2 regions of the Gordonia polyisoprenivorans genome follow, and region 1 is predicted to be linked to the other one. Evidence: predicted binding sites of a transcription regulator. Region 1 holds the regulator's gene; the other holds the start of a gene.
What was found. Region 1 encodes HspR, which represses chaperone genes until heat shock. Its sites were predicted from a motif close to ANNTGAGTNNNNNNNACTCANNT; they were not measured.

Region 1 (7,811 bases):
CCGCGGTCTGGCGGTGGTACGACTCGTCGCCGACACGCCATTGCGATTCAACACGGGCCAATACCTCGAGGCCCAGATCCCCCAATGGCCGAAGGTGTGGCGGAACCTCTCCCCGGCGATTCCGCCCAACCCGCACGGCGAGTTGGAGTTCCACGTGCGCGCGGTACCCGGTGGCACGGTCAGTCCGGCGATCGTCGGTCAGACCCAGCCCGGCGACGTGTGGACGTTCGGTCAGTCGCACGGCACGCTGCACATCGACGGCGACCGTGAGGTGCTGATGGTGGCCGGCGGTACCGGTCTCGCGCCACTACGCGCCTTGCTCATCGAGATGTCGGCGCTGGCGACCTCTCCGCCCACGCAGGTCTACTACGGGGCGCGGTATCCCGGTGAGCTGTACGACCTACCGGTGTTGCGTCAGATCGCGGCGACCAATCCGTGGCTCACGATCACCGCGGTGTCGGAGGAGCGGACCGATCCGTGGTGGCTCGACGACCCGGTCCGGCCCGCCGAGCTCGGTATCGAACACCGCATTGGTCGGCTTGTCGACGTCGTCGGCGCTTCGGGTACCTGGGACGACCGGCAGACCCTGATCACCGGCTCACCGATGATGGTGGAGAACACCCGGCGCGGGCTGATCATCGCCGGGGTGCGGGCCAGCCTCATCCAGCACGACCCCATGTTCTAGGGCGTGTCTCGACGCTGCTGCGGCGGCTACCCGCCCGCACCCGGGTTGCCGGGGCCCAGTTGCGGCGCGGTGACGGTAGTGGTGACCACCGAGGTGACGGTCTCCTGATCGGTGACCGTGGCCGTCGCTGTCGCCGTTGAGGTGACGGTTTGAGTGGCCGTACTGGTGACCGGTGGTCGCGTGACGGTACTGGTGACGGTCTGCTGGTCGACGACCGTCTGGGTGTCGGGCTGGCCGGTGCGGGTGACGGTGACCTCGCTGGTCGGGCCGGGCACCGTGACGGTCGAGGTGACCGCGGCGGGCGTGCCCGAGTCGTCCTTGCCGGTGAACAGCGCCACGAGCGCGACCACACACAGCAACGCGGCGAGCCCGGCGGCGCCGCCGATGATCCACCAGCGCAGGCCCACCCCGCCGATCGCCGTGTTCGGTGCCGCGGCGGCTGTCCCGACCGATGCCGCTGCGGCCGGTCCGACGGCGGCCGTGGCGACCGGGATCGCGCGGGTGTCGGCGGCGATCACCTCGGTGACGCCCTGGGCCAGCGCGAACACGGGTGCGGCGGCGACGGTCACCGGTGTGCCGGTCGCCGTCTCGATGGCACGCACGGCGTCGGGCAGTTGTGCGCCGGAACCGGCCGCGACCACGCGAGTCGCACCCGCTCCGCGCGTCAGAGAGTTCAGATGCGCCACGAGGCCGTCGGCGCCTTGTGGATCGGTCAGCGGCACCGACTGGGGCGCGGCGACGGCGGCGGAGGCGTGTACCGACGAGTGCTCGGCGTTGACGAGGGCGATCGAGGCGCCGGAGGCCAGGGCGCCGGACCGGTCGAGGACGACCGCGGCGACATCGCCGGTGGCGTCGCGGTGCGCAACCTGGGCCAGGGCGTGCGGGAGGTCGACGAAGCTCACCGCCGATGGCCACTCGGGTGCGTCGGGTGCGTTCATCGAGAACTCGAGGTGTGCTCGTACGTCGGGGCGGGCGCAGGTGAGGACGATGTGGTCGATCGCGAAGGGAGCGGAGTCGGCGAGTTCGCGCAGAGCGTCGAGCGCCGCATTCGGTGACTCGTCGGCGAGCTCGACGTGATTGCTGGCGACGATCTCACCGGTGGCGTCGCGGACGACGGTCGCGATCTCGTCGCCCACCACCGAGACCCCGAGCACTGCGGGTTCGGCGATGGAGATCTCGGGTGACTCGCTCACCATTCGCCTCCCTTGTCAGGTCACCGACCTCGGATGACACGCCGCCACAGACTAACGCGCGATCGGTGCGCGGCCCACAGGCCGCTTACCGATCGCTGTCGTCGGAGATCAGTGAATCGTTACTCGGATGGTCACACTGCAGGGGGTCACACTGCAGGGGTCACTCTTCGGTGCGTCGGCGCCGGGGCTGCCAGACGACGAGCGCATTGGTCCGCGGGACGGGGACCAATTCGCCGCCGCGGCGGGCGCGGTGTGCGTCGACCTCGCGTTGGAGCTCGTGCACCCGCTGTTGGAGCGCGTCGACCTGGTTGGTGAGCTCGATGATGCGTTTGATGCCCGCGAGGTTCACGCCCTCTTCCTGCGAAAGCCGCTGGATCTCGCGCAGCACCTCGACGTCGTGCGAGGAGTAACGGCGCCCACCGCCGCTGGTGCGTTGCGGGGTCACCAGCCCGAGCCGGTCGTAGGTGCGCAGGGTCTGCGCGTGCATTCCGGCGAGCTCGGCGGCCACCGAGATCATGAAGGTGGCGGTTGCGCTCATCTCGCCCTCGAATCCCTCGAAACCGCCGGCCGGCCCGGTGCCTTCAGCGCCGGGCCGCCCACGATTCTTGCGTTCTGCCATGGTTCATCGCCCCCAACCCGCCCGAGGATCGAAACCGCTGGACTTCTCGGCCTCGGCGTAGGCGCGCATGGCCTCCACCGCGGCGTCGTCGAGTTTGCGGGGCACCTCGACCTTGACGGTGACGAGCAGGTCTCCGGCACCGCCGGCGCGCTTGGGCACGCCGCGGCCACGGACCCGAAGGGTGCGGCCGTCGCTGGTGTTCGGCGGGATCTTCACCCCGACCGATCCGTCGAGGGTCGGCACCGAGACCGTCGAGCCGAGCACCAGTTCGGAGATGCTCACCGGCAGTTGGACGCGCAGGTCGTGACCGCTGCGGGTGAATACCTTGTCGGGGGTCACGTGGACCACGACGTACAGGTCACCCGACGGCGCGCCCCGGCGTCCGGCTTCGCCTTGTCCGGCCAGCCGGATGCGCTGGCCGTCCTCGACGCCGGAGGGGATGCGGACGTTGATGGTGCGCGAGCGCACCTTGACGCCGCTGCCGTCGCAGTCGGTGCAGGGGTCGTCGATGCGGGAGCCGGTGCCTTGACAGTCCTGGCACGGCTCACTGAATCCGAACGCCCCCTGGTTGCGGCTGACGAAGCCGGATCCGTTGCAGTTCGGGCACACTCGCGGGCTGGTGCCGGGCTTGGCGCCACTGCCGTGACAGGTGGTGCACGGCGCCGGGCTGGTCACCCGGAGTGGGACGGTCGTACCCAACGCCGCGTCTTTGAACGACAACGTGGTCTCGGTCTCGAGGTCGTTGCCGCGACGCGGCCGGGTCGCGGTCGAGGTGCGCGTGCCGCCCGAACCGCCGCGGTTGAACAAGCCCTCGAAGAGGTCGCCGAAACCGCCGGCGCCCTCGCCGGCACCGCCACCACCGAACAGGTCGCCGATGTTGAAATCGGCACCGGTCTCGGTCGAGTAGCGGGTGCCGCCGCCGGCGCCGGGGAAGCCACCGGGAAAACCGTTGCCGCCGCCGCGGAATCGTCCGCCGGCGAACATCGCTCGAGTCTCGTCGTATTCTTTGCGCTTGTCCGGGTCGGCGAGCACGCTGTGGGCTTCGGACACCCGCTTGAAGCGTTCTTCGGCTTGCGTGTCACCCGGATTGGCGTCCGGATGCAGCTCACGGGCGAGCTTGCGGTAAGCCTTCTTGATCTCTTCAGACGAAGCATCAGAAGCAACGCCCAGGTCCTTGTAGAAGTCACGCTCGAGCCATTCTCGTTGCGGAGCCACCAGACGTCACCTCCTTCTCAATGAACATGTCTGGATGAAGTATGTTCCGATATCCGGCGATGCGCGACGCCGCGTGGGCGTCCGCGCATCGCCGGATGGTTGTGCAGGTGATTATTGTGCACCGGTCGGAGCGTCCTGCGGGCCGCTCTCCTGCGCTGCCGGCGCCGGGTCGGTGACGGTGACCATCGCGGTGCGGATCACCTTCTCGCCCAGGCGGTAACCGCTGCGATAGACCGCGCCGAGGACCGGCTCGGCACCACTGCCGTCGTTTTGGACGGCCTCGTGCAGTTCCGGGTCGAACACGTCGCCGGGTTCACCGAACTTGACGACACCCTCGCCGGTCAGCGTGGCGGCCAGCTTGTCGGCGACAGCGCGCAGCGGACCGGACTCGAGGTCGCCGTGCTCGCGGGCACGGTCGAGGTCGTCGAGGACCGGCAGCAGCTTCTCGATGAGAACCTGCTTGCCGTAGGCAACCCGGCCCTGCTTCTCCTCCTCGGTACGCCGCTTGTAGTTGGCGAACTGTGCGCGTTCGCGCTGCAGTGCCGCCGTGAGGTCGGCGACCTCGTCGGAGTGCGGCGTGCTCGGCTCGGGATCGGGGATCGCCACGGCGGGCTCGGCCTCTGCCGGACCCGGCCGGGCGGCCGAATCCTCGCGCACCTCACCCGTTTCCGGGTCGATGCGACGACGATCGGTCACCGTCACCGGCTCCTCGAAACCAGCTCCGCCGCCCGCGGCATTGGTCCCGCTCGCTCCGCTCCCGGCGCCCGGAGCGGTCACTTCTTCTCCTCGGGCTCGTCCACGACCTCGGCGTCGACGACGTCGTTGTCGCCTGCGGTCGCGCTGCCACCGTCGGCGGCGTCAGCGGCCTGGCCCTCGGCGGCCGATGCCGCGTAGATGGCCTGACCCATCTCCTGCGACTCGGTCGAGAGCTTCTCGATCGCACTCTTGATGGAGGCGATGTCGTTGCCCTTGAGTGCCTCGTTGGCCTCGGCGATCGACGCGTTGACCTTGTCCTTGACGTCGGTGGGCACCTTGTCCTCGTTGTCCTTGAGGAACTTCTCGGTGTGGTTCACCAACGACTCGGCCTGGTTGCGGGTCTCGGCCTCTTCACGACGCTTGCGATCCTCGTCGGCGTGGGCCTCGGCGTCCTTGATCATCCGGTCGATCTCGTCCTTGCTCAGGCCCGAGCCCTCCTGGATGCGGATGGAGTTCTCCTTGCCGGTGCCCTTGTCCTTCGCGGTGACGTGCACGATGCCGTTGGCGTCGATGTCGAAGGTCACCTCGATCTGCGGAACACCTTGCGGCGCAGGAGCGATGCCACCGAGCTCGAAGGAGCCGAGCAGCTTGTTGTGCGAGGCGATCTCACGCTCACCCTGATACACCTGGATCTGCACCGACGGCTGGTTGTCCTCGGCGGTGGTGTAGGTCTCCGACCGCTTGGTCGGGATGGTGGTGTTGCGCTCGATCAGCTTGTGCATCACGCCACCCTTGGTCTCGATGCCCAGGCTCAGCGGGGTCACGTCGAGCAGCAGCACGTCCTTGACCTCGCCGCGCAGCACACCGGCCTGCAGGGCAGCACCGACCGCGACGACCTCGTCGGGGTTCACGCCCTTGTTGGGCTCACGGCCGCCGGTCAGTTCCTTCACCAGATCGGTGACGGCGGGCATACGGGTCGAACCACCAACGAGCACAACGTGATCGATGTCACCGACGGAGATGCCGGCGTCCTTGATGACCGCCTGGAACGGAGCGCGGGTGCGCTCGAGCAGGTCCGAGGTGATCTTCTGGAATTCGCTGCGCGAGAGCTGCTCGTCGAGGAACAACGGGTTCTTGTCGGCGTCGACGGTGATGTAGGGCAGGTTGATCGAGGTCGACTGCGACGCCGACAGTTCGATCTTGGCCTTCTCAGCAGCCTCACGCAGACGCTGCATGGCCATCTTGTCCTTGGTCAGGTCGATACCCGAGGAGTTCTTGAACTTCTCCACGAGCCAGTCGACGATGCGCTGATCCCAGTCGTCACCACCGAGGTTGTTGTCGCCGGAGGTCGCGCGGACCTCGACCACTCCGTCGCCGATCTCGAGCAGCGAGACGTCGAAGGTGCCGCCACCGAGGTCGAAGACCAGGATGGTTTGTTCCTTCTCGCCCTTGTCCAGGCCGTAGGCCAGGGCCGCGGCGGTCGGCTCGTTGACGATGCGCAGCACGTTGAGGCCGGCGATCTGGCCGGCTTCCTTGGTGGCCTGCCGCTGGGAGTCGTTGAAGTAGGCGGGCACGGTGATGACCGCGTCGGAGACGTCCTCACCGAGGTAGGCCTCCGCATCGCGCTTGAGCTTCATCAGCGTGCGGGCGCTGATCTCCTGCGGGGTGTACTTCTTGTCGTCGATCGCGACGTTCCAGTCGGTCTCGCCCATGTGGCGCTTGACCGAGCGGATGGTGCGGTCGACGTTGGTGACCGCCTGGTTCTTGGCGGGCTGCCCGACGAGCACCTCGCCGTTGCGCGCGAACGCGACAACGGACGGAGTGGTGCGGGAGCCTTCGGAGTTGGCGATGACGGTCGGTTCGCCGCCTTCGAGTACCGACACCACGGAGTTGGTGGTGCCGAGGTCGATTCCGACAGCACGAGACATCTTTGCTATTCCTCCTGGTTTCTGGGTGTGCACCCAAGTCCTGCTCCCCCGCGGCAGGCTTGACGCCCACCACGAGAGTGTGGTTTGTGGCAAACCTGCGCTCCGGGGGCAGACTTCAGTGCCTCCGACTCATGTCCTACCGGGTTGAGCCGGTCGAGGTCAACTCAAGTTGAGCCAGCATCGCTCAGGTTTCTCGATCGGTCCAACGGGTGGGGTGCCACAGATGTTCCCGATTCGACGAAAAAAGTTGAGCGGAGTTCGCTCAGGTTTGGCGCACGTGACCGCAGGTCACACGTTTCGGTCGTGAGATCCGCTCACGACCAGGCGCGATTGGGCCGATAATCCCCTCGGGGGTCGCGCTGCGTGGGTCCACCAAAGAGGTGGCCGCCGAGTTCGAGGAGTCGAGATCATGAATCGTCGTGTCCTGTCCTTCGTGGCCCTGGCCATCACGATGCTCTACGGCGTCGGCTTCGCGGTCATCGACACGAACACGCCATATGCCGTCGTCGGTGGCGTGGTGGTGGCGCTGAGTTGGGTCGCGGTCGGGATGCTCGGGCGTGAGGAGGACGACGCCGAGTGAGCCGGGCCGGCCCCTCACGCCGGTCACCACCGCAAGGGCGCAGTCCCCAGGAGTGTCGGCGCGCGGTGTGTCGGGGTCGACAGACCCTCGAACACCATCGGCACCGAAGGTTCGACGAGGCGCCCGAGCGGACCGTCACAGCCGTCGGCGGACGCGACCGGCGGCCCGATCGGTTGCCCCGGGAGGGCGTCGACGATTCCCAATGAGCGAACCCAGGTGCACACCCGCGCCAATTCGACTCGCACGCGCCATGTCCCGCCCTCGGTGGCCCGTCGGCGCAATGCCGCCACGGCCCCGGCGGCCCCCAAATAGGCGGCGAGATAGTCGTTGAGCAGTTGTGTCGGCGGCAGGGCAGGCACCCCTCCACCCTCCTCGAGAGCAAAACCCGTTGCCGCGCAGGCGAGCTGATCGAAGCCGCCGCGGTCGCGCCAGGCCGACCCAGATCCCCAGCAGTGGTAGTCGACGACGACCGTGCCCGGATGCTCGAGCGAGAGATCGTCGGCCGCGAGGCCCCGCTTGCCCAGTCCCAGATAGGAGTTGACGAAGACGTCGCCGGCGTCGATCAGCGTGTGCAACGCCGCAGCCTGATCCGGCTGTCGCACATCGCAGTACGCGTTGCGCTTACCACCGCCGGTGAGGGCGACCATCGCCAGGGGATCAGGAAGGTCCGGGCGGCTGACGTGACACACATCGGCACCGAATGTCGCGAGCAGCTTGGTCGACACCGGCCCGGCGATCACGTGGGTCATGTCGACCACCCGTATCCCGTGAAGCGGCGGCCACATCGACGTGTGGGGAAGGGGCCGGGGCGGGGCGTCACCGATGCGCTCGAGTCGGATCACCGGATGCGTGGCGCTCTCCCGGCCCACGGGGTGCTCGGCCCATTCGTCGGCCG
Region 2 (7,811 bases), 230 kb from region 1:
CGGTCGACGAAATTCCACGCCCAGTCGATGAGTAGAAAAAGTTGTCCACAGATTTCTCCGGTCCGACGTTCGTCGCGCCGGTTTTGTCGGTACCCCTTCGTACACTTGTTCCCATAGGTTGAATCACCGATCACGGGAGGGGAGGTTGTTCGGATGTCGAGTGTGTTGACGTTCACCGACCCGGATGCCGACGCTGCCGCGATCACAGCCATGACACGCGACGAGCTCACCGAAACCGGCCCGGACCTGCTCCGCCAGTCCCGCAAATACGAGGCCCGGACAGTCCTGGCCGCTGCCGCGTTGGCGGAGCGGGTGTTTCGTGAGCATCTCGCCGGTCGACCCGAGACCGGTGTGTGGGGGTCGGTGATCGAACATGCCGAGAGACTCGGCCGGGCCGAAGTGTCGTTGCAGTTCAAGGTCTCCCGCAGCAAAGCCGGCAACTGGATAGCGTTGGCGGATCTGTTGGAGAAGTTCCCCCTGATCCGCGCCGTCTACCTGAATGGGGAACTGTCGACGAATCGGGTCTCGATCATGGCGCGCGCCGCGCAGCGTGGCGAGGACACCGACACCGACAGCGTCGATACCGGTGACGAGTCCGGTGACAACGAGGAGATGACGTTCGAAGAGATCGTCCTGGACTACGGATCCCGCGCCACCACCGACCCAGTGCTCTCGCAACAGCTTGACGCCGCGTTGATTTCGATGAACCCCGACAGCGTGATCGAGGACCGTGACACCATCACCGACCTGGTGGGAAACGTCACCATCACCCCCGATGTCGCGGGGCACTCCTCTCCGGATGCGGTTGTCCCCGCCCATTACGGGGTGTTCCTCACGACGCAGATCAACGCCCTCATCGACGAACGGACCTGCCGTAAAGACCCGCGCCGCGTGGGATCGCCGCGGGTCATCGCCCTTGGGAAGATCACCGGAGTCCCCGGAGCGCACCTCGACTGCGAATGCGGCTTGGAGACCTGCGCGAAAGGCGGTGCTGCCCGAAACGAGTCGGCGGAAACACCCGCCGACGCTGAGGACGCGGCAGCTTGGGACGACCTGCTGCCTGAACCAGTCGACGCCGATGCTCCCGAAGTCGAGGACGTCGAACGTTCAAGTGCGCCAGAAACTGCCGATGAGCATGACCCCGTTGAGCTGGTGGAGCCGGTCGCCGAACCCGACGTCCCCGACCCCATGGATGAGCCGACGCCGGATGAGGTGCCGGTGGCGTTCGGGCGGGCCCTGGTCGTACCCGGCGCACCTGTGTTGACGGTGGGCACTGACCCGGACGGGATCCTCGTACCCCGGTTACAGGGATACGGGCCCATCGACCGTGACTACGCGGCCACCCTCGCCGAGATCGCGAAAACCATCCACTACCCCGAATCCGCCCGTGCGGCTGGTCCGTTGATCCCGCAGATCTCCGACCGCGCACAGGCCCCACCGGCAGATCCGACCGGACACGGCGGGTTTACCGTGCCACCACCTGGGGCATTGACGTATGCACCCAGCGCCACACTGCGCGCTGAGGTGCTGGCCAACGATGTGTGGTGCCGATACCCCTACTGTGGCTGCCGTCACACCAGTGCGACCTCGACCACTGGCGACCCTTCAACCACACCGACCCCGAAGCCGGCGGGTGGACGGTGCTCGGTGATCTCATCCCACTGTGTCGGGCCGATCACCAACGCAAACATCTCGCGGAGTGGGTACCGGCGCTCTACACCGATCGGAGGGTGGAGTGGCAGAACCGGCACACAGGGCAGATCATCGTCACCTACCCGCGGTGACGGGGTTCTGCTGTGGGGTGGAACCAGCTGTGGCTCACCGGGTCTCGAGGCTCCTCGCTGGCGCTCGTCGCACCTCGACCATCGGAGGAAGGGCGCCTCGGCCATCGGGGGAAGGTCCTCGACCACCAGAAAAAGCGTATCCGAAGACGAGAGATGGGCTGCCCCACCGCAGTGGGACAGCCCATCTCCTGGGCGAAATCAGCCGAGCACCAACGACTCTCCGTCGGCGCTGACGTTGACCGGAACGATGTCGCCGTCGCGGATGTCACCTGCCAGCAGGGCTCGGGCGAGTTGGTCGCCGATGGACTGCTGTACCAGACGCCGTAGCGGCCGGGCACCGTAGAGCGGGTCGAATCCGCGCTCGGCCAGCCATTCCTTGGCCTTCGGTGTGACCTGCAGTTCCAGTCGACGCTGCGCCAGCCGCTTCTGCAGCTGTCCCAGTTGGATGTCGACGATGGACACCAACTCCTCGGGGCTCAGCGCATCGAAGATCACCACGTCGTCGAGACGATTGATGAACTCCGGCTTGAATGCCGCCCGCACCGCCGCCATCACGTGATCGGCGTCGCCGCCGGACCCCAGATTGGAGGTCAGGATCAGGATGGTGTTGCGGAAGTCGACCGTGCGGCCCTGGCCGTCGGTCAGGCGTCCTTCGTCGAGAACCTGCAGCAGGATGTCGAAGACGTCCGGGTGCGCCTTTTCGACCTCATCGAAGAGCACCACCGTGTACGGCCGACGACGCACCGCCTCGGTCAGCTGTCCGCCCTGCTCGTACCCGACGTAGCCCGGAGGGGCACCGACAAGTCGTGCCACGGCGTGCTTTTCGCCGTACTCACTCATGTCGATGCGCACCATCGCGCGCTCGTCGTCGAACATGAACTCCGCCAACGCCTTGGCCAGCTCGGTCTTGCCGACGCCGGTGGGTCCGAGGAACAGGAACGATCCGAGCGGCCGGTTGGGGTCGGCGACCCCGGCGCGTGCACGACGCACCGCATCCGAGACCGCCACCACGGCGGCCTGCTGCCCGACGACCCGGTGCCCGAGTTCTTGTTCCATGCGAAGCAGTTTGGCGGTTTCTCCCTCGAGCATCTTGCCCGCGGGGATACCCGTCCACGCCGACACGACCTGCGCGACGTCGTCGGGACCGACCTCCTCTTGCAGCATCACGTCCTGGTCGGGATCGGTGCCGGTCTTCTCGATCGCGGCCTCGAGTTCCTTCTCCAAGCCCGGGATTCGGCCGTACCGAAGCTCGGCGGCGCGTCCGAGATCACCGTCACGCTCGGCGCGATCGGCTTCTCCACGAAGGTTTTCCAGCTGTTCCTTGACGTCGCGGACGGCGTCGATGGCGGTCTTCTCCGACTGCCAGCGCGCCGAGAGCTCGTTGAGCTTCTCGCGCTGATCGGCCAGTTCCTGACGCAACTTCTCCAGCCGGTCCTTGCTCGCCTCGTCGTGCTCCTTCTCCAGCGCGACCTCCTCGACCTCGAGGCGTCGGACGACACGCTCGACCTCGTCGATCTCGACGGGGCGCGAGTCGATCTCCATCCGCAACCGCGAGGCGGCCTCGTCGACGAGGTCGATGGCCTTGTCGGGGAGGAATCGCGAGGTGATGTAGCGGTCGGAAAGCGTTGCCGCAGCGACCAATGCGGAGTCGGTGATACGCACGCCGTGGTGCACCTCGTAACGCTCCTTGAGGCCACGCAGAATGCCGATGGCATCCTCGACGCTCGGTTCCCCGACGTAGACCTGCTGGAAGCGGCGCTCGAGCGCGGCGTCCTTCTCGATGTACTTGCGGTACTCCTCGAGCGTGGTCGCGCCGACCAGTCGCAGCTCACCACGGGCCAGCATCGGCTTGATCATGTTGCCCGCATCCATCGCGGATTCGCCGGTGGCACCGGCGCCGACGATGGTGTGCAGCTCATCGATGAAGGTGATGACCTGACCGGCCGAACCCTTGATCTCGTCGAGCACGGCCTTGAGCCGCTCCTCGAACTCGCCGCGGTACTTCGCGCCGGCAACCATCGAACCGAGGTCAAGCGAGATGACGGTCTTGTTGCGCAACGACTCCGGCACATCACCCTCGACGATGCGCTGGGCGAGCCCCTCGACGATGGCGGTCTTGCCGACGCCGGGCTCACCGATGAGGACCGGGTTGTTCTTGGTCCGGCGGGAGAGCACCTGCACGACGCGACGGATCTCGGTGTCGCGGCCGATGACCGGGTCGAGTTTGCCCTCGCGGGCGGCCTTGGTCAGGTCGGTGGAGTACTTCTCCAGCGCCTGATAGGTCGACTCCGGGTCCTCGGAGGTCACGCGGGCGTTGCCGCGTACAGCGACGAAGGCCTCGCGCAATGCCTGCGGTGTGGCACCGGCGTTGTGCAGCAGTTTGGCGACCTCGGAGTCGCCGGTCGCGAGGCCGACGACGAGGTGTTCGGTCGAGACGTATTCGTCGTTCAATTCGGTAGCGAGCTGCTGGGCGGCACTGACCGCGGCGATCGACTCGCGCGACAGTTGCGGCTGAGCGCTGGCGCTGGCCACCGTCGGCGCGCGATCGACCATGCCCTGGGCCTGCGTACGAACAGTCGACGGATCGACCCCCACCGCCTTGAGCAGCGGCGAGGCAATGCCGTCGGACTGGTCGAGCAGAGCGACCAGGATATGGGCGGGACGCACGTCGGGGTTACCAGCAGCGGCCGCCGCCTGCACCGCAGCGCTCAACGCCTGCTGTGTCTTGGTGGTCGGGGTGAAGCTGTCCACTTCGGGTGCACCTTTCTCTACGTTCTTAAGTCGGTACGGCTCAAGTATGGCCGTTCGACTCCTACAACGCGAGCAAGGTTGAGTGTATTCCGCTCAACTTATGCAGTTTGGTGATCTGGGTCACATTCGTGGTTTTTATGTGCCGACTTCGCCGTTGCGTGTCCCGCAGGACACACATTCGCCGGGTCGACACACATTCGCGGCGATTCAGCCACCGCCTCCGGACTTACGCCTGCGCATCCCCCACACCCCGATCGCCGCGACGGCCACGACGCTGACCGCGGTGAACCACGGCAACCCGATCGCCACGATCAGCGGCACCGACAGCGCGGTGATCAAGCCGCCGCCGAGAAACGGCTCGTACGGTAGCTGTTTGTAGCCATAGGCGTTCGCGGTCGAGGTCTCCCGTCGGGGATCGACCATGTCGGCGAGGACGAAGCCGGTCGCCACATTGCCCTGCGACTGCCCGAAGTCGGCGATGGCGTGCTCGAACCAATCCTCGCCGTGGAATCGACGCCCCAGCCAGATCAGGCAGACCACACTCCACCCGACACCGACGACGGTGAACACGACGATCGCCGGGACGTTGGAGCCGATGGTCGCCAGCGACATCGTCCCGATCGCACACACCAGCAAGACGTCGAGCGCGATCGACGAGATCCCTTCGACCGCACGCTTGTCGACCCGATGGGCCTGCCCGGTTCTCGTCACCACCCATTGCACGATGAACCCACCGATGACCGCCACCGGGAACAACGGCATCTTGTCGAGAATGTCGGAGCCGAGTGCGGAGACGATGGCGCGCGCTCCCCACAGGATTCCGACCGACACCAGGATCGTCACCCCGATCAGGGCGAAGGCGAGGGTGGTGGGGTGCAGACCGGTGTCGTTGGCGGGCTTGGCATCCGCGGGGACCACGTGGATGTCGTCGACGTCGTAGTTCTCGTCGGACCGGAGGGGCTCGTTGCGGCGCAGCGGTATTCGCGGATGACGAACCGCCCAGCGCACGAGCATCGATCCGACGACCACACCGGTCACCATGCTGATCGTCGCCAGGCCGAGCCCGATGTCGACGAGTTCGGGAGCGCCTTCATCGTCGAAGACCTGACCCATGCCCGCGATGGTGCCGTGACCGCCGGCAAACGACATCTCCAGCAGCGAACCAGCTTCGGCGGGTAGTCCGAAGAAGGGAGTGAGGACCAGGAGCACCGCGAGACCGCCGAGAGCGAACTGTCCGAACGACAGGAACGCACCGAACAACGCGTGCGGTGCCGCGGCGTCCCACAGGGCCCGCGGGCTGGGCAGCGTCTTGCCGAGCATGATGGCCGCGAAGACCACGTTGATCATCAGTCCGGGGATGACCCGCCAGACTTCGATGACCTCCGAGGGGAACAGACCGTGGCTGTCGGTGAGCCGGCCGAGCACCTGAGGCCCGAGGAACAACACCAGGAATCCCGACACCACGCTCGCCGGGATGAACAAGGTGTGCAGGAATCCGACCTTCATGCGCACGATCCACCCGACGACGAGCACCACGCCGAGGATGGCCAGCGACAGTCCGACGGTCTGGGCGTTACTGAGTTGCGCGAGCACTACCGCACCCCCGATTCGGCTGCATGCATCGCCCCATCGTAGGCATCGGCGTCGGTGGCGGACATGTCGACACCGCTCTACGGATCTCTACGCCCGTCCGAACTTCTCCCGATACTCCCGCGGCCGCATGCCGGCGTGTCGTGCGAACAGGTCCGAGAACGCGCCACCGTCCTGGTAACCGACGGCCCGGTGGATCTCGCCAAGGGTGCGGTCCGTGGTCGCCAGAAGGTGCTGCGCACGCCGGGTGCGGGCCCGCTGAAGATGGGTCAGCGGCGACTCGCCGGTCTCGCGCTTGTAGTTCCGGAGCAGCGTTCTGGTACTCACCGAAAGTTGCGCCGCAAGGTCTTTGAGGCTGTAGGGCTCGGTGAGGTGACGCTCGAGGTGGCGTTGAGCCTGCGCGGCGAACGACGCCCCGGCGGGCGGCAACAGCGCGGTGTCGACGTAGGGCGTCTGGCTGCTGCGGGCGTCATCGAGCAGCGCGATCCGCGCGGTGCGCCGCGCCACGTCGACGCCGTGGCGACTCTCGATGAGATCGATGACGAAGTCGTACATGGCACTGAACGCAGCGGTCGTGGTGACCCCGCCGTCGGTGACGACAAGTCTTTCCGCATCGACGACCGAGCGCGGAAAGGCTTGTTGCAGAGCATCCGCGAACAACCACGCCGTGGTGACCGTGCGGCCGTCGAGTACGCCGGCCGCCCCGAGGAGGAATGCGCCGACGCAGACCGAGACAACGGGTCGGCCATCGCGGACGTACCGGCCGATCATCTCGATCTCCGGCGCCAGATCGGCGAGTCTGCCCGAAACATTCTCCCCGGGAACGAATTCGAATCCGGGGATCACCACCACGTCGAGGTCGTCGCGGGCTGGGGACACATGCAGCGGAACGTCACCGGAGGCAACCACGCGCCTGCGTGGCGAGACGATCGAGGTCACCAGCGACGGCTCATGATGGTGTGCCCGGGCGACGTGGCCACCCATGGTGAGCACGTCGGTGATACCGAAGATCTCCGAGGCAAAACATCCCGGGTAGGCGAGGATGCCGACACGCGTTACGTCAACCATGTTCCCCCTCAACGGTTTCAGAGCCTCCGAGCAGGGCCGCGGTCAGGTGTGCCACGATCTCGTCTCGCGCCCGGATCGTCGGATGACCGGCCTCGTCGACGAGGTGGGCGGTCACCACGCTGTGCGGGGTGCCGACGACGTCGGCGAAGAACGGCGGCGGACTCGGATTCGCCGACGACCCCGGCAGCACGCGCCCATCGAAGCGGTCGCCGAGCAGCTCGGTATAGGCGGCGAATCGTGCTGCGGTACACCATCGGTCGGTGTCGAACCGATAGCCGATCACCCGCAGGTCGTCGGCGTCGAGCCTGCGGCGCAGGGCGTGGCCGTCGGCTTCGGACAGTTCGAGACCGCCCGGGTCGTCGAGCGGCAGTGACGGGTGATTGATGACGGCCGCGACGACCGAGTCGTCGAGCATCATCGTGAGGGCGAAGTTGCCGGTGAAACACAACCCGACAGCGCCCACACCCGGCCCACCGCATTCGGCATGCGCCGCCCGCGCGAGCGCGCGCAGCGTCGTCGCGATCGGGCTCGTACCGCCCCCGGCGAAGGCATGGAACTCCCGGCTCACGCACGCCCGCTTCATGATCGCCGTGCCCGTCTCGGTCCGCGGATACGCTC

Region 2: the regulator HspR is predicted to act here: its motif matches at 4,612-4,634, upstream of clpB (ATP-dependent chaperone ClpB).

Annotation. Positions count from the first base shown of each region.
Region 1 is NZ_CP072203.1:31,213-39,023, forward strand. Features, by position in the region: gene J6U32_RS00155 (FAD-binding oxidoreductase) at 1-685, shown strand, start outside; gene J6U32_RS00160 (hypothetical protein) at 712-1,881, opposite strand; gene J6U32_RS00165 (heat shock protein transcriptional repressor HspR) at 2,039-2,416, opposite strand; gene dnaJ (molecular chaperone DnaJ) at 2,501-3,712, opposite strand; gene grpE (nucleotide exchange factor GrpE) at 3,824-4,489, opposite strand; gene dnaK (molecular chaperone DnaK) at 4,486-6,336, opposite strand; gene J6U32_RS00185 (hypothetical protein) at 6,746-6,916, shown strand; gene J6U32_RS00190 (CoA transferase) at 6,940-7,811, opposite strand, start outside.
Region 2 is NZ_CP072203.1:5,832,649-5,840,459, forward strand. Features, by position in the region: partial or broken gene J6U32_RS26190 (HNH endonuclease signature motif containing protein) at 154-1,784, shown strand; gene clpB (ATP-dependent chaperone ClpB) at 1,983-4,535, opposite strand; gene J6U32_RS26200 (sodium/glutamate symporter) at 4,743-6,128, opposite strand; gene J6U32_RS26205 (GlxA family transcriptional regulator) at 6,216-7,193, opposite strand; gene J6U32_RS26210 (dienelactone hydrolase family protein) at 7,186-7,811, opposite strand, start outside.